Regions from separate parts of the Rhodococcus sp. 5G237 genome, predicted to be linked through region 1. Evidence: riboswitches for the same ligand, from Rfam matches in the RefSeq annotation. Region 1 holds a riboswitch; each other region holds the start of a gene.

The links. A riboswitch is a leader RNA that binds a small molecule or an ion and turns the genes downstream of it on or off. The one in region 1 is predicted to bind thiamine pyrophosphate.
Region 2: it holds a riboswitch for thiamine pyrophosphate, as region 1 does, so the genes downstream of both, ACWPOC_RS07910 (3-oxoacyl-ACP reductase) here and ACWPOC_RS09515 (ABC transporter substrate-binding protein) in region 1, are expected to answer to the same signal.
Region 3: it holds a riboswitch for thiamine pyrophosphate, as region 1 does, so the genes downstream of both, thiO (glycine oxidase ThiO) here and ACWPOC_RS09515 (ABC transporter substrate-binding protein) in region 1, are expected to answer to the same signal.

What each region holds. Positions count from the first base shown of each region.
Region 1 is NZ_JBSNCD010000003.1:649,002-656,696, forward strand. Features, by position in the region: gene ACWPOC_RS09480 (protein kinase domain-containing protein) at 1-1,100, shown strand, start outside; gene ACWPOC_RS09485 (magnesium transporter CorA family protein) at 1,155-2,174, shown strand; gene ACWPOC_RS09490 (hypothetical protein) at 2,203-2,379, opposite strand; gene ACWPOC_RS09495 (CsbD family protein) at 2,499-2,696, shown strand; gene ACWPOC_RS09500 (hypothetical protein) at 2,882-3,079, opposite strand; gene ACWPOC_RS09505 (hypothetical protein) at 3,300-3,446, shown strand; gene ACWPOC_RS09510 (hypothetical protein) at 3,454-5,190, opposite strand; TPP riboswitch at 5,508-5,604, shown strand; gene ACWPOC_RS09515 (ABC transporter substrate-binding protein) at 5,641-6,654, shown strand; gene ACWPOC_RS09520 (ABC transporter permease) at 6,632-7,417, shown strand; gene ACWPOC_RS09525 (ABC transporter ATP-binding protein) at 7,414-7,695, shown strand, end outside.
Region 2 is NZ_JBSNCD010000003.1:276,252-283,946, reverse strand. Features, by position in the region: gene ACWPOC_RS07935 (esterase/lipase family protein) at 69-1,091, opposite strand; gene ACWPOC_RS07930 (MarR family winged helix-turn-helix transcriptional regulator) at 1,183-1,650, opposite strand; gene ACWPOC_RS07925 (alpha/beta fold hydrolase) at 1,729-2,646, shown strand; gene ACWPOC_RS07920 (phosphodiesterase) at 2,809-3,729, shown strand; gene ACWPOC_RS07915 (stealth family protein) at 3,726-5,222, opposite strand; TPP riboswitch at 5,485-5,576, shown strand; gene ACWPOC_RS07910 (3-oxoacyl-ACP reductase) at 5,631-6,395, shown strand; gene ACWPOC_RS07905 (LLM class flavin-dependent oxidoreductase) at 6,395-7,695, shown strand, end outside.
Region 3 is NZ_JBSNCD010000011.1:196,877-204,571, reverse strand. Features, by position in the region: gene ACWPOC_RS23495 (tetratricopeptide repeat protein) at 1-2,078, opposite strand, end outside; gene ACWPOC_RS23490 (glutamate ABC transporter substrate-binding protein) at 2,084-3,046, opposite strand; gene ACWPOC_RS23485 (hypothetical protein) at 3,043-4,395, opposite strand; gene ACWPOC_RS23480 (NUDIX hydrolase) at 4,533-5,387, shown strand; gene thiE (thiamine phosphate synthase) at 5,424-6,113, opposite strand; TPP riboswitch at 6,140-6,252, shown strand; gene thiO (glycine oxidase ThiO) at 6,249-7,313, shown strand; gene thiS (sulfur carrier protein ThiS) at 7,310-7,522, shown strand; gene thiG (thiazole synthase) at 7,515-7,695, shown strand, end outside.

The sequences.
Region 1 (7,695 bases):
CCGTCGAGGCGTCGATCCTGATGAACTCCGACCGCATCGACGGCATCTACGAGCTCATCGCGCCGTGCCTGGAGAATCCGACCTCCGTGCACCCGTGGGTGGTGGCGGCCGCAGCCGACTTCGCCTCGTACGCCGACATCTTCCGCTTCGACTTCGCCTCCGCGATCGGGCGGCAGGAATGGGCGGAGCCCTACCACCGCGAGACCCGCGGACCGTTCGCGTCGATCTACGGTCAGTGCCTGTGCGGCATCGCGGCGAACGAACGACTCGACGTCGCCGCGGCCGAGAAGTACTTCCGCACAGCGCTGCGCCGAGCGCGACGCAACGGCGGGATCCACACCCACGGAGGGCGTCTCGCCGCTGCCATGCTCGGAGAGCTGCTCTACGAACAGGGACGGATCGCCGAGGCCGAAGCGTTGCTCGACGAGAGCAACCTGCTCGGAATAGAAGGCGGTGGAACGGATTTCCTCATCGCTCGCTTCGGTACCGCTGCGCGCCTGAAGATGCTGCAGGGCAACCGGGAGGCAGCCGTCGCCCTGCTCGCCGAAGGACTGCGGGTGGCGGCGCTGCACGACCTGCCACGCCTGCGGGCACGCATCGAGAACGAACGGGTCCGGCTCGGGATCACCACCCCCGGTCCTTCGACGCGCACGATGCCGGAGAAGACCACACCCCACCCGGACGGAACCGTCGAGATCACCCTCCAGATCGAGGACTCCACCGCGATCCGATTGCTCAGCGAGAGCGGGGAGCCCGAGGCGGCGGAACAGGCCGTCGATTGGGCGCGGATGTGGGTGCAGCGCACCGCCTCGCGTCCCCGCGCCCACCTGCAGGCCCACCGTCTGCTCGCCTCCTGCCTGCACGCAGCCGGGCGCATCGAGGAGGCCGCGGAGACCCTGGCCGTCGTGGTCGACGCGTGCGCGGCGCGCGGGATGGTGCGCTATCTGACCGACGGCGGGCCACACGTGATCGCCACGCTCACCTCGATGCAAGGGCGGATCGAGCGGGGCCTGTGGCCTGACGATCGGCCACGGATCGACCTCGGGTTCGTCGACGAGGTGCTGCGATTGGTAGACACCGAGCATCGTCCTGTCGTGTGAACCTCCTACGGGGGACGTGGTGTGAACCTCTCGTATTGCGGGGATCCTGCCGAGGTGACGGACCGATACGACAACTCCATCCGGACCCGGCGGTGGGCCCACGGGAAACTCGTCGACGAAGGTTTCCCGCTGTCCGCTGTCTCGGAGCATCTCGCCGATCCCGAGGCCTTGGTCTGGGTAGATCTGTGGGATCCCGAACACGCCGCTCTGCTCGAACTCGCCGAGGAATGGAACCTCGACCCGCATGCCGTCGAGGATTCGCTAGCACACGGCGAGCGCACGAAGGCCACCCGCTACGCCACCCATACCTTCCTCACGGTCTACGCGACGCACCTGTTTCCGGATTCCGAGGACGAGGATCAGGCGCACGAGTCCCGGCTCCGCACCACGCGGATCTCCGCCTTCGTCCTGCCCCGCGGCGTCGTCACCGTTCGCCGCGGCACTCCCTTCGACATCGACGAAGTGGTGCGCCGGTGGGACGAGAACACCGACCTGCTGCAGTACGGGCCGGGTGCGCTGATCCACGGCCTTCTCGACACGGTCGTCGACGGGCAGTTCGAGACCATCCAGGAACTCGACGACGCCGCCGAGGACCTCGAGGACTGCCTCTTCGAGGACGGTGCCTCCACCCGGCAGATCCAGCGCCGCGTCTACCGGCTCCGCAAGGAACTCGTGCAGCTCCGGCGGGTCGTGCTGCCGATGCGCGAGGTCGTCAACGCCGTCCTGCGCACCCGCGCCGAGAGCAACCACCACCCCGAGCTCGACAGCTCCTACAACGACCTCTACGACCACGTGATGCGTGCTGCGGAGTGGACCGACTCGCTGCGCGAGATGGTGAACACCGTCTTCGAGACGAACCTGTCGCTGCAGGACGCGCGCCTGAACATCGTCATGAAGAAACTGACGGGATGGGCCGCGATCATCGCCGTCCCCACGGCCGTCACCGGCTGGTACGGCATGAATGTGCCCTATCCCGGAGTAGGCGAGGCGTGGGGACTGATGAGTGGGGTCGGGATCATGGTCGTGTCGGCGATCGTGCTGTACGTGCTGTTCAAGCGCCGCGACTGGTTGTGAACCCGCGTTGCTCGGTGAACGGCTCTGTTCAGAGGAAGACGACGAGCAGCACGACGATCACGACGACCACCGCGACGGCAGCGATCACCGCACCCGCCGAACGCCGGCGCTGCACCGGCCCGTCGCGGACGAGTTCGGGATCGGCGTCGGGCGCGTCCCCGATCGGGTCGTTGTTCTCGGGACCGGAGTTGGTGGGATGCGACATCGGTCTCCTCCTGGCTGTCTGTGTCGAAGTCTGACACGGACGAGTCGGTCGTGTTCGGTTTCAGGCTGTTCGGGCCGGGTACTCCGTCAGAGCAACGTTCGATGACACAGGAGGACCCCATGGCCGACTTCGTCGACAAGGCAAAGCACAAGGCAGAAGAAGCGGGCGGCAAGATCAAGGAGAACACCGGTCAGGCGACCGGCGATCGTGATCTCGAAGCCGAGGGTCGCGGCGATCAGACCTCCAGCGGTCTGAAGCAGGCAGGCGACAAGGTCTCGGATGCCGTCGAAAACGTCAAGGACGCTTTCAAGAAGTAGCCCCTGAACTGCGCGGTGCCGGTAGTTGCGACTACCGGCACCGCGCTGTTGAGGTGCTCGGCACCGCGTCGTGGAGGTGCTCGGCACCGCGTCGTGGAGGTGCTCGGCACCGCGTCGTTCGTTCGGGTACCGCACCGAGCTGTGCCGGTGCGTGCAGCACCCCGCTCTCACGGGGTGCTGCCGGACTACTTCGAGGAGGTGCCTTCGGTGTCGTCGAAGAAGTGCCAGGTGCCGTCCTGCTCGTTCTGCGCCTCCATGCGCCAGCCGAGTTCGCTGTTGTCGGCGCGCTGGTCGACGAACCAGGCGTGCGCGTCGTCCGCGCTCTCGATTTCCTTGGTATCCACGACGTTCCCGGTCGGGTCGATCACTCTGTAGGTAGCCATGCCGAGTGTCTTCCCACGCGACTCGCCGGTCAAACGTCGCGCGAACCTTCTGGTGTAGGGTGGAGTCATCGTTCGGCTCGCACATGATGAGCAACCTCGCACCACAGTGCCCGAAGGTTCCGAGCCGAACGTGAGAGTTCCCCGCCGCGTGTACCGCGGCCCCTCTTCTTCGCACTGCCCCACGGCCGGGGTCTACCCGGCCGCACCCGAAAGGACGGCCATGAGCCAGAACAAAGAATTCGACAATCCTCTCTTCCTCGCGCCCACCACTCCGGAGGCCGACGCCGAGACCGAACCCGTCACCGCTGTCGCCGAAGTGAGCGGACCCCACGACTACACCTCGATCTTCTCCGCGCGCGGCGCCTGATCCCGCCTCATCCGACTGTGAAGCTTCCACCCCGGTCGGCTGCGAAGTCGGCCAGCGCCTGCGACACCTGCTCGGGCCGCCCGTCGTTCTGATCGGCGGCCGCCGTGAGCACATCGAGGTGGTTGTATCCGGACAGAACCCACCGGCGTTCGTTCGGATGATCCGTCTCGGGCAACGAGATACCTCCGTTCGCCACCAGCGTCACCACAGGATTGCGCGTGACACCGTCGCGGTGGAGATGACCTTCGAAGCGGGTCGCCGATGCGAGGTCGAACGGAAGCCTCGACGGGAAGTACCACTCGGTGAAATCCAATGGTGGCTCCGACAGATTCCGCGCGAGCTCCGCGATCGACGTCACCTCGCTCCCCCGATCGGTGTACCGCGCCTCGTCGGGTGACGACGCTTCAGTGCTCACCTCGTCGTAGTCGAGCCACCGGTAGACGACTCCCGGATCGGCGAAGACCGCCGGCGACGCCTTGAGCGCATCGCCGAAGAATCCCGACCCGAGCACCTCCGGCGTGGCGGGAACAGGAAACAGCTTGTCGCGCACGGGTGCCCCGGTGATGAATCCGACGCTCGCCTGCAGGAACCCCAGCGGTTGCGAATTGTCGTCGAGGATCGCGCCGAGCACCGCCTCGTTGGTCGCGTTCAACGTCCGCACGTCCGGGTCGCCCGTCGCGAACATCGCGTAATCCCCCGCCAGCAGAGTGCGCAACGTCCAGTCGATGTTCGGGTTGTCGGGCATGTGCGAGACGATCCCGTCGGTGCCGTCCGGGTCCAGTCGCGCGGCGAGTCCGGTGAGTGCGAGCAGATTCGTCGTCTCGGGATTGATGACCGCGGGAAGTGCCAGCACCGGCGACGCCGTGGAGATCGAACCGGACAGCGCATCGAGCGGAGCGGATACCGTGTCGGGCAGATCCGGGAGCGCGCCCCGGCCGGGGAAGGGCGCTCCGGCTCTGATCACCGTATCGAGCGCGAAGTACCCACCGCACTGGTTGTAGCCGGCGTCGTCGGTGGTGGCGGGATCTCCGTCGAAGTCCCATTCCGCGAAGTAGCCGGTGATGAAACCACCGAGAGAATGTCCGCCGCACAACACTTTCCGTTTCCGCAGTTCCGGGTCGGGAAGTTCGTGACGCAGCAGGTCGTACTGGTCGCGCAGCGTCTGCTCGAGTCCGACCTGCGAAAGCCACGCGACGTCGGCGCCGCTCGCATGGCCGGCGAATCGTCGCCCGTCCACTTCAGCACCGCGGAAGTAGTAGTCGGTCGCGGTGTCGAGCGAACCCGTCCGCAGCGCCGCCCGGGTACCGGTGTGGTCCTCGAGGCAGTTCGATCGCCGGTCGAGTGCCCAGAACTCGACATGGGCACCACGGGCCGCGGCCGCGACGACGGTGTTGCGCGCGACGCTCTCGAACGCGCCCGCTCCCTCGAAGATCCCGGGCTGGGCGACGAGGATCCGGTCGGCGTCGGCCGAACTGTCCGGTCCGTCGGCCGACCGCCACCGCAGATACGACAGCCGGTCGCATGCTGCGGGTCGCGGTCCCGCTTCCGCCGGCAGCGGCGCGGGTATCGACACCACGGACCCGAACACCTCGCCGGCCAGTGGCGCCGACGAGGTGTACGGCATTTCGGTGCGTCCGGTCGGCTCCGACGCGGTGCGTCCGATCGGCTCTGCCGACACCACCGATGCCGTGAGCACACTTCCCATCACCGCCGCAGCCAGTGCGGCGCCCATCCTTGCGCGCATCCCATCCCCCGATCGGTTCGTGCGTATTGAACACCGTTGCGGGAGTCGGGTCTACGGAAACGACAGAAGAAAGGACCCGTCGGAGTTCACCGACGGGCCCTTCATCGTCCACGCAAGGGGGAGGCGTGCGCAGACCGATGGCCTGCCGTTCGGGGGAGGTGACAGGGACCATCACTCGAAGAGTCGGGACCTTCGACCCTTCCGTTACGGGTGAAATGCGAGGGTGACACCCTGACCTGGGCTTTTGCGTAACTTCGGGTCACATCTTCCGTTCTGCTCCCGTCCCGGTGGTCCCTGGAGGGCATGGTGCTAAGGTCGCCCGTGACACGGGGTGCTCCGCACGAGCGGGGCTGAGATCACACCCGTCGAACCTGATCAGGTAATGCTGACGAAGGGATGTCCCGACATGACCATGCCTGTACCCACATCGATCCGTCCCCTGCCCTCGCAGTGAAGGCGCAGCGGACTCTCGCCGGACTGCTCACCCTCGTCGCCGCACTCTCCGCGGTCGTCGGGTGCTCGTCCGATTCCGGGAGCGACACCATCCGATTCGCGTTGGACTGGACGCCCAACACCAATCACACCGGCCTGTACGTGGCGCAGCAGGAGGGTCTGTTCGCCGACGCGGGTCTCGACGTCGAGATCCTGCCGTACAACAACGCGACCCCCGACACCCTCGTCGACGCCGGTAGCGCCGAGTTCGGGATCTCCACGCACGCCACATCGACCATCGCCAGAGCCGCCGGGTCCCGGACCGTCGCGGTCCTCGCACCGCTGCAGCACTGGGCGACAGGGATCGCCGTGCGGGCCGACAACGCCGAGATCACGCGGCCGGCGGATCTCGACGGCAAGACCTTCGCGGGCTTCGCGAACCCCGGTGAGGACGAGATGCTCGCCGAGGTGATCCGCAACGACGGTGGTCGCGGTGAGTTCGAGAATGTGACGCTCGGGACGTCGTCGTACGAGGCCGTCTACTCGTCGACTGCCGACTTCACCGTGTCGTACCTGGCGTGGGAGGGTCTCGAGGCCGAGCACCGCGGCCTGCCCATGCGGTACTTCGGTTTCACCGATTACGGCTTCCCCGACGCGTACGCGATCGTCGTCGACGGCAACGAGGACTGGATGACGGAGAACCCGGAGCAGGCACGCGCTTTCGTGCAGGCGCTGCACCAGGGTTACCGGATCGCCGCCGACGATCCCGACCGCGGGGCCCGGGCCCTGATCGAGGCGAACCCCGGGGCCTTCCCCGACGAGGAACTCGTCTACGAGAGCCAGCGCATGCTCGCCGCCGAGTACATGCGCGACGCCTCCGGCGCCGTCGGGGTCCTCGACGCCAGGAAATGGTCGGGCTATGCCCGGTTCCTCTACGAGAACGGCCTGCTGTCCGGACCCGACGGCAGCCCGTTGACGACCGAGCCCGACTGGTCGACCTATGTCACCGATGACTACCTCGAAGACCGATAGCACCGGCCGCGCACGTCGACTCCTTCCCGCCCTGCTCGTCGCCGGGGCGCTGGTCGCGATCTGGCAGACGTACGTCGTGGTGAGCGGTATCCGCCCGCAGGTGTTGCCCTCCCCCGCACGCGTTCTCACGCAGGGGTGGGCGCATCGCGTCGACATCGCCGGGCACGCCTGGTCCACACTGCAGGTCACGCTCGTCGGGTTCGCCGTGTCGCTGGCCCTCGCGTGGGTGCTCGCGATCGCCGTGGACTTCTCGCCGTGGCTGCGACGGGCCTTCTTGCCGTTGTTCGTGGTGTCACAGACCCTGCCGATCATCGCGATCGCGCCCTTGATGATCATCTGGTTCGGATTCGGACTACTGCCGAAGATTCTCGTCATCGCGCTCGTGACGTTCTTCCCCGTCGCGATCGGACTGCTCGAAGGGTTCGCGGCGGCCGACCGCGAGGCGGGCGCGTTGCTGCGCAGCATGGGCGCGTCGCGGTGGCAGCAGTTCCGTTACGTGCGCCTGCCGTCCGCGCTTCCCCGCTTCTTCACCGCCCTGCGGATCGGGATCACCTACGCCGTAGTGGGGGCGGTGTTCGCCGAATACGTCGGCGCGACATCCGGTCTGGGCATTTACATGAGCACACAGAAGAATTCGTTCCGCACCGATCTCGTGCTCGCAACCGTGGTGGTGACGGCCGTTCTGTCGCTCACGTTGTACTCGCTGACCTACGTCGTCGAACGGGTGGTCGCGCCGTGGGCACTCACGAAGGGGGCGAAATGAGTGCGGTGACGGTGACCTCGGTCCACAAGGCGTACGGCGACCGGGCGGTGATCGACGGCATCGACTGTTCCGTCGAACCCGGTGAATTCGTGTCCCTCATCGGGCCGAGCGGGTGCGGCAAGTCGACGCTGTTCTCGATCGTCGCGGGGCTCGAACAACCCGACACCGGAGAGGTTCTCGTCGGCGACTCCCCCGCAGCACCCGGGGGGGTCGCGCTGATGCCGCAGAAGGACCTGCTGTTCCCTTGGCGGACGGTGCTCGACAACTGCACACTCGGA
Region 2 (7,695 bases), 370 kb from region 1:
AACATCCGTCACAGAAAATCTCGGCATTTCACGAGACAGGCACCGCGACGTGACGAGGAGCGAACGGCTCACGCGCCGGGGCGACTCGCGACCACAACCTCCTCGGTTGCGGGATTGCTGATCGTCGGATCCGGGCTCCAGCCGAGGATCGGCGGCACGAAGACGCACTCCAGCGGCCCTGCCGAACCCGGATCGAGCGCGTCGAGGACGAACCATGCCGCGTTCGGATCGTTGACGATGCCGGCATGTTCGACGAAGTCGTTCGCGCAGTGGTCCTGCAGCACGATGTTCGTCGCGTTGGGTGCCTCGCGATAACCGCTGGTATACGGAAGGACGATCTCCTCGTATCGGGTCATGATGTTCGTGTACGTCACCTCGTCGGCGTAGACGCCGGCCTCTTGGATCGTGTGGATCCAGTCCGATCCGGCGAGGACCTGCGGGCACGCACCGCACCCGATGAAGTGAACGAGATTCTCCACGTCCTGTCGTACACCGACGTGCTCGAACAGCTCGAACGACGCCGCGAGCAGGAAGGCGTGGCTGCCCTCGTAGACCGGTCCGAGCGAGACGTAGTCGTCGACCTTCTCGTTGCCGCCGAGGAATTTCACGTACCAGACAGGCATCAGGGTGCCCTGCGAGTGCCCGACGAGGTCGACCTTCTCCGCGCCGGTCGCGGCGAGGACCTCGTCGACGAAATCGGAGAGTTGCTGCGCGCTGTCCTCCATCGGCAGCAGTCCGCCGACGGAACTCAACGGCCAGGGGAGGTCGGCGTGGTTGCCGTAAGTGAGGGCGAAGACGCAGTAGCCCTCGTTCGCGAGGAGCGGTCCGAGGTACGACCAGTTGTTGTGCCGGTTGAGCACCGTGCCATGGACGAGCACGACGGGATCCGGATGTTCCTCCGACGGGACGCAGTCCCAGTCGTTCGTGCCGAGCGCGCTGCCGTTCGGATCGCCGAACTCGTGAGCGAACCCGTCCAGAAACGTTTTTCCGACGGGCAGGGGAGGAGCGGGCTCCTCGGCGGCTGCCGTTCCTGCCCCGACCACGGTGAAGGTGACCGCGAGTGCCGCGGCGACCCAAGAGCGTATCTGCATTCCCATCCCCCCGAAGTATGTGGATGGGCATGGAAGTTAACAGAAATTCTCTCTGCCGGGCAGTGGGGTTCCCATGCGGGTCGGTGCTGCCTCAACCTTCGGTGTTCTCCGGAGAGCGCGCGGACTCGACGGCGTCGGTCATGGAGCCGAGGAACTCCCGCACGACCTCCAGTTGCGGCTCGGAGAAGGACTCGAGCGCGGCGGATGCCCGGGCGAAGAGTGGGCCGAAGAAATCCCAGCCGAGTTTCTCGGCGGCCGGGGTTACCCGCAGGATGACGCGCCGCCGGTCGTTGCTGTCGCGATCCCGGCGCACGTGACCGGCCCGTTCGAGCCTGTCGACGAGTGCGGTGACCGATGCGGTGTTGAGTCGCAGGTGCTCGGCGAGCCAGCCGGGTGTCGCGATCTCCCCGGCCCGTTCCCGGTCGAGAAGTCCGATCAGTGCTCGCAGATCGGTGGGATGCAGCGCGTGTTTCTGTGCGAATTCGGCGCCGAGCAGATCGAGTTGCACGGTGAGCGCGCGCAGCCGGTGGATCATGTCGAGTCTGCCGTCGTCCGTCATGTCACCTCCGCCTCTCGACAGACTCTACTCGCCCACCTAGTATCTCGATCATCGAGATATTCGGGGGTGGAGGTTCCGATGCTCCGGTCACCACGCACATCGTTCGCAGAATCAGACGAGGGCCGCGCCTTCTACGCCGCGTACGACGCGCTCCTCGCGAAATGGCCGCGCGGCACCGTGATCCACGATCTCGACTCCCGCTTCGGCACCGCCCGCGTCACCGAGTACGGGCGACCCGACGCACCGCCGGTCCTGCTGCTCCCGGGTGCCGGCGCCACGTCGATGGCCTGGTTCGCGACCGCCGCGGCGTTGGGGGAGACCCACCGCGTGCTGGCCGTCGACATCATCGGCGACGTCGGACGCAGCGTCGCCGGTGGTGATCCCGTCCGCAACGTCGACGATCTGCTCGAATGGCTCGGGTCCGTCGCCGATGCTCTCGGGGCGACGCGGTGCGCACTCGTCGGTCACTCGTACGGCGCGATGATCGCGCTCGCGGCGGCCGTCCGGACTCCCGAACGGGTCGATCGGCTCATGCTGCTCGACCCCAACTCGTGCTTCACCGGGATGCGGTTCGGCTACCTCCTGCGGGCACTTCCGGTTCTCGTCCGGCCCACCGCCGCCCGCGAACGGGCATTCCTCGAGTGGGAAACCCGAGGGGCACAACTCGATCCCGACTGGGTCACCCTGATGGCGCTCGGCGCGGCACACTTCCCGACGGCGAAGACGATCGTGCCCCGGCGTCCGTCGTCCGAAGAGTTGGGACGGTGCACTGCCGATGTCACGGTGATGCTCGCGCGGTTCGGACGAGTGCACGACCCGGACAAAGTGGCACGCGCTGCCCGGCAGGCCCTGCCGTCCTGCCGGGTCGTCACACTCACCACCGGTACCCACCACACCCTGCCGATGTACCCGAGCGACGAGGTCGACGCAGTGCTGCAGGATGCATTGGGTGCCGGTGCGCCCGTCGAACTGGATTGTGACCCAGATCACCAGTGAATGTTCGATTGTCCGTTTCCGCAGGTCACCGCGCAGTAACGAGGTGTTCGCCGGAGGTTCGGGGTCTCGATGTGATCCAGAAGTCATGGAGTCGTAGAAACAGACTCGCTACCGTTGATGGCGATCGAGTGCCCCGAAACGGGCGAATGGAAGTGAGAGATCATGGGCAGCTCTCCAGCCCCTGAGCGAATTGCCGAATATCCCAAACCTTCGCACACCCTCCTTCATCTCACCGATACACACCTCGTCGGTGGAGACGAACTCCTCTACGGCACCGTCGACGCCGACACCCGCCTCGGACTGATTCTCGAGGACATCCGTGCGTCGCAGGTCCGTCCCGATGCCCTGGTGTTCACCGGCGACCTCGCCGACCGCGGCCAGCCCGACGCCTACCGCAAGCTCCGCGGTCTCGTCGAACCGCTGGCAGCAGCGCTCGGTGCCGACATCGTCTGGGCCATGGGTAATCACGACGACCGCGCGACCTTCCGTGAGGAGCTCCTCGACGAAGATCCCGTGGGCGCACCCATCGACGAAGTCCACATGGTCGGCGGACTGCGGATCATCACGCTCGACACCTCGGTTCCGGGCCATCACCACGGCGAAGTCTCCGCCGAGCAGCTCGCCTGGCTGGCCGACGAACTCTCGACACCCGCCCCGTTCGGTACCGTTCTCGCACTGCATCATCCGCCGGTACCGAGCGTGTTCGACATGGCTGTCCTTGTCGAACTGCGCGACCAAGCGGGCCTCGCCGAAGTACTGCGTGGCACCGATGTGCGCGCCATCCTCGGCGGTCACCTGCACTACTCCACCTCGGCCACCTTCGCAGGCATCCCGGTGTCCGTCGCCTCGTCGACCTGCTACACCCAGGATCTGAACGTCCCGGTCGGCTCGCAGCGCGGACACGACGGCGCGCAGGGCTTCAACCTCGTGCACGTCTATCCCGACACCATCGTGCACTCCGTGGTGCCCAGCGGAAGCTACGCCACCGCCGGGCAACCCCACACGGCCGAGGACGCGGCGCGGCGCCTGGCCGAGGCCGGCATCCGCATCCCCGAGAACCCCGACCTCACCGTTCGCGTCTAACCGACGTCCGGTCGGCCCGGGTAGTCGGTCTCCCAGGGCGCCGGAATCGGGTAGTACCGCTCCAGGAACTGCGTGACCTTCGCGGTGCGCAACTCCAAGTCGACCTCGGGCGTGCTGCCGTCGTTGAGGCAGAACAGGTCGAGATCGCGACGCGCCAGGATCGTGTCCAGATGTCGCAGACCGGACTTCACGGTGGTGTCGACGTACTCCACCTTCGCCGTGGTCTGCTGCACCGCGCGGCCGGTCAGCAGCGTGTAGTAGTGATAGAAGGAGTTCGTCACCGAGATGTTGTCGGCCGCCCGGAACGGGCTCGCTGCCGTCGCAGCGAACTCGTCCGCGAACTCGCGCTCCATCTCTGCCATGATCGACCTGCGCAACGGGACCGGTGTGTGCTCGAGGTGCCGAGTGATGGTGACCCCGAAGCGGTCCTGCAGGAGCTTGCGGTTCATGCGCGCGGAGTTCTCGAATCCGCTGCGCGACGCGTTGTTTCGTCCGAGGCCGATCCGCACATCGCACTCGATGAACTTGCCGACGCCCCCGCCGGAGAAGAACAGGCTCGGGCTCACCCGGCGACCGAAGAACATGTCGTCGTTCGAGTACAGGAAGTGCTCGGACAGTCCCGGGATGTGATGCAGCTGCGACTCGACCGCCATCGAGTTGTAGGTGGGCAGCGCCGACGGATCGGTGAAGAACTCCTCGCTCCGCACGAAGGTCACGCGCGGATCGTCGGCGAGCCACGCCGGTCGCGGCGAGTCGGTGGCGACGAAGATCCGCCGCACCCACGGCGCGTACATGTGGACCGAACGCAGGGCGTACTTGAGTTCGTTGATCTGCCGGTAGCGCGCCGGCGAGTCGTCACCTTCGCCGACGACATAGTTCTGCATCAGCTTCGCGCGCTTGGCCTGGAACGACTTCGACGACCCGTCGACCCACGAGAACACGAGGTCGATCTCGAACGGGATGTCGCCCGGATGGCGGTCGAACATGCCCTCGATCGTGGGCCACAGCTGTCCGTACCGCTCGACCGTCGTCCGGCGCATCTCGTCGCGCAGTGCGATCGTGCGGGTGAGAGCGTTCGGGCGAGGCATGATCACCTCGTCGTCGGTGTAGGTCCACAGTTCGATGTCGACCCCGTTCGACGCGCCGTACCGCAGCCCGCTGGTCAGCTCGACCCGTGGACGGAACAGCCGGAACACCCGGTCCTTCCTGTCGCGCGAGAGCCGACCGTCCGCCACCGGGACCGGACGCCGCTTCGAACCGACGGCCTTCGAATAGAACGGCTCGTCGGCACACCCCTCGGCGAGAGCGGCGCGCAGCCTCTTCCGGTCGGCGCGGTCGATCGCGAGGATCGGGCGGTCGCTGTCGTCGCGCACGAGCAGGTAGTCGATGTGCGCCCGGTCGAGCACGCGGCGCAGGAGCAGCGCGTCCTCGATCCGAGCCTCGTCGGGCGTGGTGGTAGTGATCGGGATGGCGTAGCGATCCTCGAACCACACCACCTCCTCGTGCCTCGCGGGGCCGCGGACCGTGGCGCGGCCGAGCGGCGGAGCATCTCCGACCTGCTGGGAAAGGGAGACGTAGGGAGCGTTGTGGGGGGCCGGCGTGTGCGTCGGAATCTCCTTTCACGAGTCGGGACAGGAATGGCCCATTTTAACGCCGATCTGAGCTAAGTTCCCGCGTCGGGGATGTGACGATCCGGTGAAGTCTGCCGTGACCGGCTCTCGAAGCGGTGAAACCGCGCGGTGTAGCCTGTCCGCAGGACTCGACACGGGGTGCCGGAAACGGCTGAGAGAACACCCGTCGAACCTGATCTCGATCATGCGAGCGAAGGGATGCCGAGCCGGCGACAGGGCACAGGTCTGTCGCCCTCACGCACCCTTCCCCACACAGGGAAGGCACAGAAGATGTCATTGCAGAACCAGGTCGTCCTCGTCACCGGCGCCGGTCGCGGCCTCGGCCACTCCATCGCGCAGGCGTTCGCCGACGAAGGAGCCGCCGTCGTCCTCGACTACCGGCGCAGCGGCGAGGGCGCCCACGAACTGGCCGACAAGATCGGACCCGAACGGGCGGTCGCGCTTCAGGCCGACGTCACCGACCACGCCGACGTCGAATCGCTGTTCACCCGGGCCCGCGAGCACTTCGGACGACCCGTCACCACCGTCGTCAACAACGCCCTGCCCGACTTCTCGTTCAACGGCGACGCCCGGCCCAAGGCCGACGAGATCGGATACGACCGGTTCGGAGCCCAGTTCGACGGCGTCATCGGCGGCGCGGTCAACGTCATCCAGGCAGCTCTGCCGGGCATGCGGGAAACCGGCGGTGGCAGCATCGTCAACATCGGCACCAACCTGTTCCAGCACCCCGTCGTCCCGTACCACGACTACACCGCCGCCAAGGCCGCACTGCTGTCGTTGACCCGCACCTTCGCCGCCGACCTCGGCCCCGACGGGATCCGCGTCAACATGGTCTCCGGGGGCCTGCTGCGCACCACCGACGCGTCGTCGGCGACACCCGAAGCGGTGTTCGACCTCATCGCGTCGTCGACGCCGCTGCGGAAGGTCACCACGCCCGAGGACTTCGCGGCCGCGGTGCTGTTCTTCGCCTCCGACTGGTCGCGAGCCGTCACCGGACAGAACCTGGTGGTCGACGGCGGACTGGTGATGAACTGATGGCCGGACCACGCACTCTTCACCTCAACGCCTTCCTCTACGGCGTCGGGCACCACTCGTCGGCGTGGCGGCATTCCGGTTCCGCGGCCGAACGCATCGGCGACATCACGTATTTCGAGGAACTCGCCCGTACCGCCGAACGGGGATGCCTCGACGCGGTGTTCTTCGCCGACGGTCACAGCGTCAACCCGAAGTACACGGCAGGCACCCCGTGGTTCCTCGAACCGCTCACCGCACTGTCGGCGATGGCACGCGCGACCGAGCACATCGGTCTCGTCACCACCGTCTCCGCGAGCTTCTTCACGCCCTTCCACGCCGCCCGGATGCTCGCCTCGCTCGACCACATCAGCGGGGGACGGGTGGGCGCAAACATCGTCACCTCGATGTTCGACGAGGAAGCACGCAACCATGGATTCGACTCCCTGCCACCGCACGCCGAACGGTACGCGCGGGCAGAGGAATTCATCGAGGTGCTCTGCGCGCTGTGGGATTCGTGGGACGACGGCGGTGTCCTCGTCGACCGGGCGGGTGGCAGGTTCCTCGATTCCGACGCGATCCGTCCGATCCATCACCGGGGCAAGCACTTCCGTGTCGACGGTCCGCTGACCGTGCCGCGGTGCCCGCAGGGCCGTCCGGTGCTGTTCCAGGCGGGAGCGTCGGAGACCGGGCGCAACCTGGCGGCTCGCCATGCCGAGGCCGTCTACTCCGTCGCGTGGGACATGACTGCGGCGCTCGAGTACGCCACCGACCTGCGCGCGCGGATCGCCGCGGCCGACAGGGATCCCGGTACGGTCGCCATCCTGCCCGGACTCGTCACCTACGTCGGTCGCACCGAAGAGGAGGCGTGGGCGAAGAAGGCGGAACTCGATGCCCTCCTCGACCTCGATGCCGCCGTCACCCAGCTCGGCGTCTTCACCGGTCAGGACTACACCGGCCACGACCTCGACGCGCCGGTCGCCGACCTGCCACCCATCGAGGAGTTCAATGGGCCGCAGGGGCGCTACGCGACGGTGCAGCGCATCATCGAGACCCGCCGCCCCACCCTGCGCGAACTGCTCGGTTACCTCGCCGCGGGTGGTGGTCACGCGACGATGATCGGCACCCCCGAGTCTGTCGCCGACAACATCGAGGAATGGTTCACCGCGGGTGCCTGCGACGGCTTCAACCTCATGTGTCCCGCCTATCCCGATTCTCTCGACGACTTCGTCGACCTCGTCGTCCCGGAACTGCAGCGCCGCGGCCTGTTCCGGACCGAATATCCCGGCTCGACCCTGCGCGACTCGCTCGGTCTGAAGGCGCT
Region 3 (7,695 bases), on a different contig from region 1:
GGGACCTCGTCGAGCACGTCGACGGCGGCACGGATCTCGTCGCGGGCGGTGAGCTGGCGTGCCAAACCGAAGGCCGCGCTGACGACGGCGTGATCGGTGCGCCACACGACCCGGTAGGACTGCTCGCAGAAGCGTCGCCACGCGTCGGGGTCGTCGCTCTCCCAATGCTGCAGCGTCAGTTCGGCGGTGGCCCCGAGCGCGATCTTCGGGGCGATCTCGCCCGGAAGAGCCTGCAGCACCTTGTCGAACCGGGCGAATGCTGCCTCGTAGTCGTCCTGCAGCAGTTCGGCGATGCCGGCGTACCAGTCCATGCGCCAGTCGTCGCCGAACTCGCGCTCGAGGCGGGTGAGGATCTCCACCGCGCTGTCGACCTGCCCGAGATCGAGATGGGCGCGGACCTCGGCGAGGGTGATCTCCTTGGAGAACGACACGTCAGATGCCCCGACGACCCGGCCGACCCCGTTCTCGCGCGCGTGCCGGAGCGAGTCGAGGGTCTGTTGCGGTTCGCTGTGTACCGCTGCGGCGAGGAGCGCGGCACTCGGATCGTTGGGGTCGAGCAGCGGGACGGGCAGCGCCGCTGCGACATCCTGCCCCCGCAGTTTGGGGTCGCGCTCGATCCCGTCGGCGTACACGTCGGTGGGGACGAGCGCCTCGTCGGTGCCGAAGGTCGTGCGGGGCGGACTGAACAGCCTGGAGAGTCCGGGATGTTCGGTGCCGAGCTTCTTCGACAGGATCTCGCGCAGCACACCGGTGAGCTGTCCCTGCAGTTCGTCGGCGGACGAGAAGCGCTGCTGCGGATCGGGGTTCGTGGCCCGCAGGAGCAGTCGGTGGAAGGAGTCGAACTCGTCGAGCAGGGGAGCCTGCTCGGGGGTGGGCAGACCGTCGCGGTACCGGCCCTTGTCCGATGGCATGTCGAGGGTGAGGACCGCGAGTGTGCGTCCGACCGTGTAGATGTCGCTCGCGACCGTCGGCCCGGTCCGGACGATCTCGGGTGCCTGATATCCCGGCGTCCCGTACAGATAGCCGTATCCCTCGATCGCGGAGACGGCACCGAGGTCGATGAGTTCGATCTGCTCGTCGGTGACCATGATGTTCTCGGGCTTGAGGTCGTTGTAGACCAGTCCGATGTCGTGCAGATACTGCAGTGCCGGAAGCACTTCCAGCATGTACCCGATGGCCTGCTCGACCGGGATGCGGTTCGGTGGGGGATAGTTGTCGAGCACGGTACGCAGGGTGTGACCACCCAGGTACTCCATGACGATGTACCCCATCGGGGTGCCGTCGGGTGAGGGGTGCTCGACGAAGTTGTAGATCTGCACGATGCTCGGATGGCTGACCTCGGCCAGGAACTGGCGTTCGGCCACCGCGACCGCCTGGGCCTCGGCGTCGCCACCCTGCAGCAGGCCCTTCAACACCACCCAACGGTCGCTCACGTTGCGGTCGATCGCGAGATAGATCCACCCGAGTCCGCCGTGTGCGAGACAACCCTGCACCTCGTACTGCCCGGCGACGAGGTCCCCGCGGCGCAGGGCCGGAGTGAACTGGAAATGTGTTCCGCACTGGGGGCAATCGCCTTCTGTGGGGCCCGGCCCCGACGGGGTACTGCGTCCCACCGGTTGTCCGCACTTCGAGCAGAACCGCTTGCCCTCGGAGACGTGGGGATCGCGGAGGACGGCGTCGACCGGATCCTTCGTGGTGGGGACCGGCACGTCGACGAGGCCGGCGATGCGGCGACGCTGGGTTCCGCGCGGCCGGATGCGGCGGCTCGACGAGCGTTGGGAGGACGAACGCTGGGACGACGAGCCGGACCAGATCGACGAGCGCTGGGTGGATTCGGGCCGCGTGGTGGGGACGGGGCCGCGTTCGGTGGCAGGTCCGGCATCCCCGGTGGCCCGGGCGGTGGCCGGTCCCGAGTCGCTCGTCGACGGCTCGGTCGCGGGCCCGGAATCCGCCGCACGCCTGGTGGCGGGCCCGGAGTCCACTGCCCGTTCCGTGGCGGGCCCGGAGTCCACTGCCCGTTCCGTGGCGGGGCCGGAATCGACCGACGGGGTCTCGGCCGGTTCGGGTTCGTCGGACATGGCCGTCACTCCCGGTAGTTCGGTGTCGGGGGTGACGGAGTGGGACCGAGCACCCGCAGGTACTTCTCGTACAGCGCCGTCCACGTCCCGTCGGAACGGATCCTTTCGAGGGTGGCGTTGACGAACCGTACGAGCTCGTCGCTGCCCAGCCGGATTCCGATTCCGTACGGCTCCGATCCCAGGGAGGGGCCGACGAGTTCGAGATAGGGGTCCTGCGAGGCGAGTCCGGCGAGGATCGTGTCGTCGGTGCTCACGGCGTCGACCTGCTGTTGCTGGAGGACGACGAGGCAGTCGGCCCACGACGGCACGGTGAGGATCGACGCCGACGGCTGTACCTCCCGCATCCGGAGCAGCGAGGTCGTGCCCTCGACGATGCACACGCGCCGGCCGGCGAGATCGGCGGCGGAGCGGATGTCGGATCCCCGGACGACGAGCACACGCTGCTGGGCCCGGAAGTACTCGGTGGAGAAGTCGACCTTCTCGCGACGGGCGCAGGTGATGCTCATGGTCTTCGCGACGATGTCGACGGTGGAGTCCTGCAGCGCCTTCTCGCGCTCGGCCGACGACAGGATGCGGTAGTCGACGAGAGCGGGGTCGCCCAGGAGGTCGCGGGCGATCTCGCGCGCGATGTCGACGTCGAAACCGGTGATGCGCCCGGTCGCGGTGTCGCGGTAGCTCATGAGGTTGCTGCCGGTGTCGAGGCCGACGATCAGCCGGCCGCGCGTGCGGATCCGATCGATCGCAGGTCCGGTGGCATTCGGGTCCGGGGGAAGGGATGCGGTGGGATCGCCGCAGTCGGGGGCGGGAGGTGTGGCCACCGACGACTCGAGCATCCGCGCGTTCTCGGGGAGCGGGAGGGAGGTCGTCGTCCCCTGGAGGCCGGGGGCGCGCGGTGGGGGATCGGTCGCGCACCCGCCGGCGAGTGCGGCGACGACGCACAGGCTCGCAACGAGCACGCGCTTTCTCACTGGTACTCCTTCAACCGGGGCCGGAGGCCGACCCACACGCCGACCAGCGCCACCGTCAGCAGCACCACCGACATCGGTGCGAGGCCGGCGAGGGTGCGGGAGGCGCGGAACTCGTTGTCGCGCAGTTCGGTGCGGGTGTCGTCGATTCCTTCCGTCAGAGCAGCATCGAGAGCGACGAACCGCGCGGTGGACTCGCCGGGACCTGCGCCGACCGCGAGGACCGAGGCCGCCGCGTAGTCGCCGCGGACGAGGGCGTCGACCATGCGTGCATGCGAGTTGATCCAGGCCTCGTGCGCCGACCGGGCGGTCTCCACCGCCTCGGCGCCGGCCTCGAGGGCGGAATCGCGAGCGTACTCGTCGAGGATGTCGCCGAGTCGCGACATGTTGGTCCCGAAGGTGTCGTCGTACGCGCCGGTCGTGTCGCGCCGGGCGATCAGCAGGGTCTCGGCGGTACGCGACTGCTGGGCGAGGATCCGTCCCTCGGTGAGATCGGCGAGCGGTGCCGCACCGCGCTCGATGGCGCGTTCGGTGGCACTCGACGAGGCCAGGCCGGCGACGAGCAACCAGCACAGCAGCGCGCCGGTCGCGCCGATCGCGACGAGGATTCCGGGATTGAGGGTGCGACGAGAGCGGCGGCTCACGACGACGTGCGCCACGCACAGGGCAGCGACCGTGACGAGGAGCAGCCCGATCGCGAGCCAGGGTGGTCGCACCGCGTCGCGCTGGGTGTCCTCGACGGCGGCGACGCCGCGCGTGTGCAGTTCCTGCGCGGCGGGGAGCAGTTCGGTCTGCATCAGGTGCGAGGCCTCGCCGAGATATGCGGCGCCGACCGGATGCCCGGTGCGATTGTTGGTGCGGGCCGTCTCGATGAGGCCCGTGTAGACGGGCAGCAGCCGCCCGATCTCCGTCAGATTGTGTGCGGTCTCGCGGTCGGCGTCGGTCAGTCCGGTCGCTGCGATGACGAGATATTCCGCGGCTTCGTCGGTCGCCTGGATGTAGCGACTGCGCACCGCCTCCGGTTCGAGTCCGCCCGAGATGAAGCCCGTCACGGCGGCGGCGTCGGCCACCGACAGCGCGCTGTAGAGATTCTGGGCCGCGCTGGCCAGCGGCTCGATGGACGCGAGGAGACGATCGTGGGTGGCCTGCCTGCCGGACACCATCGTTGCGGAGACCGCTGCCGAGGCGACGAGCAGCACGGTGAGCACCCCCCCCAGGACCACCAACCGGACCGGCGTGGATCGCAGCAGGGCACGGGCGTCGTCGAACCGGGCGTCCGGAGTGTCCGTATCGGCGTCGTCGCGGATGTGGCTCTCGACAGGAGCGAAGGGAGGGGTGATCCGTACGTCCACCGGGCACTCCCTTCCTCGTGTCGAGCGGTCTGAGGGGAGCATATAAGCAGCCCGGCGGTATTGTTGCCGTCCACGGACGGCGGGGATCCGGTACCGGGCACAGGCCCGGACGAGGGCGGGTCGGAGAGGCGGACGCAATGCGTGGAGACGGTGACGGCTGGGCGGTCGGACCGGACGGTGAGAAGCGCTGGGGACGACACGGTGCCGCAGGTCTGCTGCTGCGCGCTCCGCTCGCGGACGGTCGCCCCGCGGTTCTCCTGCAGCATCGGGCGGCATGGTCGCACCAGGGTGGCACCTGGGCACTTCCCGGCGGAGCCCGCGACTCGCACGAGAGCACCGTCGACGCCGCCGTGCGGGAGGCCCACGAGGAGGCCGGCATCGATGTCGCGGCCGTGACGGTGCGCGCCGAACGTGTCACCTCCGGTCTCGCGGGCGGATGGACCTACACCACCGTCGTCGCCGACGCCACCGAAACGCTCGTGACCAGCCTCAACCAGGAGAGCACCGAACTGCGCTGGGTGCCCGAACCGGAGGTCGAGGCGATGCCGCTGCACAGCGGCTTCGCCGAGGCGTGGCCGTCGCTGCGCACCTCACCGGTCCGCATGCTGCTCGACACCGCGAACGTGCTCGGTGCGAGCGGCCCCACCGGATGGTGGCGCGACCGCCCCGGCGCGACGAGCGCCCTGCTCGCCGACCTCGCCGCGGTCCTGCCCCGCACGGTCGAATGTCCCGACGGGACGTTCGGTTGGGTCCCCCGCGTCGAAGCGGTCCTCGAAGGGCATGCCCGCGACGCGACGATCGACGACGTCCGGATCCCGGTGCACAGCGCGGACGGCAGCGGCGACGACGAACTGGCCCGGCTGGCCTCCACCGCGACGGCCGTGGTGGATCCGGGGGTGACGGTCGTGGTCACCGCGGATCGCGGCCTGCGCGCACGGTTGCCCGAGGGCACGATCGCGATGTCGCCCTCGGCCGTGCTGGGCTGGCTGTAACGCCTCACGCCGGCAGCGCGGCCTTTCGGCCGTCTTTCAGGCCGGCAGTGCGGCCTTCAGTGCTGCCGCGGCTGCCCGTGGATCGGAGGCCTTCGTGATCGCCCGGACCACCGCGACCCGCGTGGCCCCGGCGTCGAGCACCTCGGGGAGCCGCTCGAGATCGATGCCGCCGATCGCGAACCACGGTCGTGCCGGCTGCGACTGCGCGACCTCGCGCGTCACCTCCAGCCCCGCCGCGGTGCGTCCCGGCTTGGTCGGGGTGTCCCACACCGGCCCGGACGCGAAGTAGTCGACGCCCTCCTCGATGTCGGCGAGCGCGGCCTGCGCCCGGCTCGACGTCGAGCGGCCGATGACGATCTCGTCGCCGAGGATCTGCCGTGCGTGCCGCACCGGCAGGTCGCCCTGACCGAGATGCAGGATGTCGGCGCCCGCCGCGAGCGCGATGTCGGCGCGGTCGTTCACGGCGAGAAGCGCACCGTGGCGTGCACACGCCTCGCCGATGATCTCGAGGGCGGCGAGTTCCTCGCGTGCCTCGAGGCGTCCGAACTTCTTCTCACCGGCCGAGTCCTTGTCGCGCAACTGGACGATGTCGACCCCACCGGCGAGGGCCTCCTCGACGAACCGTGCGAGGTCGCCGGTGTCCCGGCGAGCGTCGGTGCACAGGTACAACCGGGCGGTCGCGAGGCGGCCGCGCGGGTCGGGATGGTTGCCGCGATAGGTGGTCACGACCAAGACGGTAGCCTCTAGGCAGAAAGTGACGACACGGGAGTCCCGAGGTTCGCGGGGCTGAGAGGGGGCCTGCCGGCCCCGACCGTTATGACCTGACCCGGATCATGCCGGCGCAGGGAGTGAGGTGGACCAATGGCAACTGTGGCCGTCGTGGGTGGCGGAGTGATCGGGCTGTCGATCGCATGGCGCGCGGCCCGCTCGGGGCACATCGTGACCGTGCACGACCCGAATCCCGGTAGCGGCGCCTCGTGGGTGGCCGGGGGAATGCTGGCCCCGCTGTCCGAGGGCTGGCCCGGCGAGGACCACGTGCTGTCCCTGGGTGCGGCCTCGCTCGACCGCTGGCCGGGATTCGCGGAGGCACTGCGCGCGGAGACCGGCGTCGACGTGTTCACCGCCGAGGCGTCGCTGACCGTCGCGCTCGATGCGGCGGACGCGGCCGACCTGCGGACCGTCGCCGAATGGGTCGGGGAGCGGGGGCACGAGATGCGTCTGCTCTCCCGTGCCGAGATCCGGGAGTTCGAACCGTCGCTCGGTCCGAAGGTGCGTCTCGGACTGCTCGCACCCACCGAGTGGTCGGTCGACAACCGCGCGCTCGTCGACGCCCTGCGCGTCGCGGCCACCGGGGCGGGGGTGCGCTTCTCCGACTCCGCCGTGCACGACCTCGCCGATCTCTCGGACGACCAGGTGGTGCTCGCCGCCGGCTCGGCGTCGGCGCGACTGTGGCCGGGACTTCCGGTCCGTCCGGTCAAGGGCGAGATCCTGCGCCTGCGGGTGCGGCCCGGCGCGACCCCGCCGCCGCAGCGCACCGTGCGCGCGAGTGTCCACGGTCGCCCCGCCTATCTGGTGCCCCGCCACGACGGTCTCGTCGTGGGCGCGACGCAGTACGAGGCGTCCGACACGCAGGTCACGGTGGCCGGGGTGCGCGATCTGATCGCCGACGCCGAGCGGATCTTCCCGGCGCTCGGCGAGTACGAACTGTTCGAGGCGAGTGCGGGCCTGCGCCCGATGACCCCCGACAATCTGCCGCTGATCGGCCGGCTCTCCGATCGTGTCGTCGCCGCGACCGGCCACGGCCGCAACGGTGTGCTGCTCACGCCGCTCACCGTCGACGCGGTGCTCGCCGAACTCGGTGGGCGGTCGCTGGCCGACGCGCAATACGCCTGTCCTGGACGAATTACGGAAGCGAGTGTGGGATGACGAACGTGTCCGTGGGCATCACCGTCAACGGTGAGGACAAGTACTACGACGCGGCCCCGACCGTGTCGCAGCTGTTGAACGAGCTCGGTCTGCCCGAGAAGGGAATCGCGGTCGCCGTCGACGGTGTCGTGTGCCCGCGCGGCCGCTGGTCGGAGCCGGTCACGCGCGGAGCGAGCATCGAGATCCTCACGGCGGTTCAGGGTGGCTGACACACACGATCCCGGCGCCGACCTGCCGCAGCTGACCATCGCCGGCCGCACCTTCGGGTCGCGGCTGATCACCGGCACCGGTGGCGCAGCGAACCTGGCCGTGCTCGAGGAGGCACTCGTCGCGTCGGGTACCGAACTGACCACCGTCGCGATGCGCCGCGTCGACGCGGCCT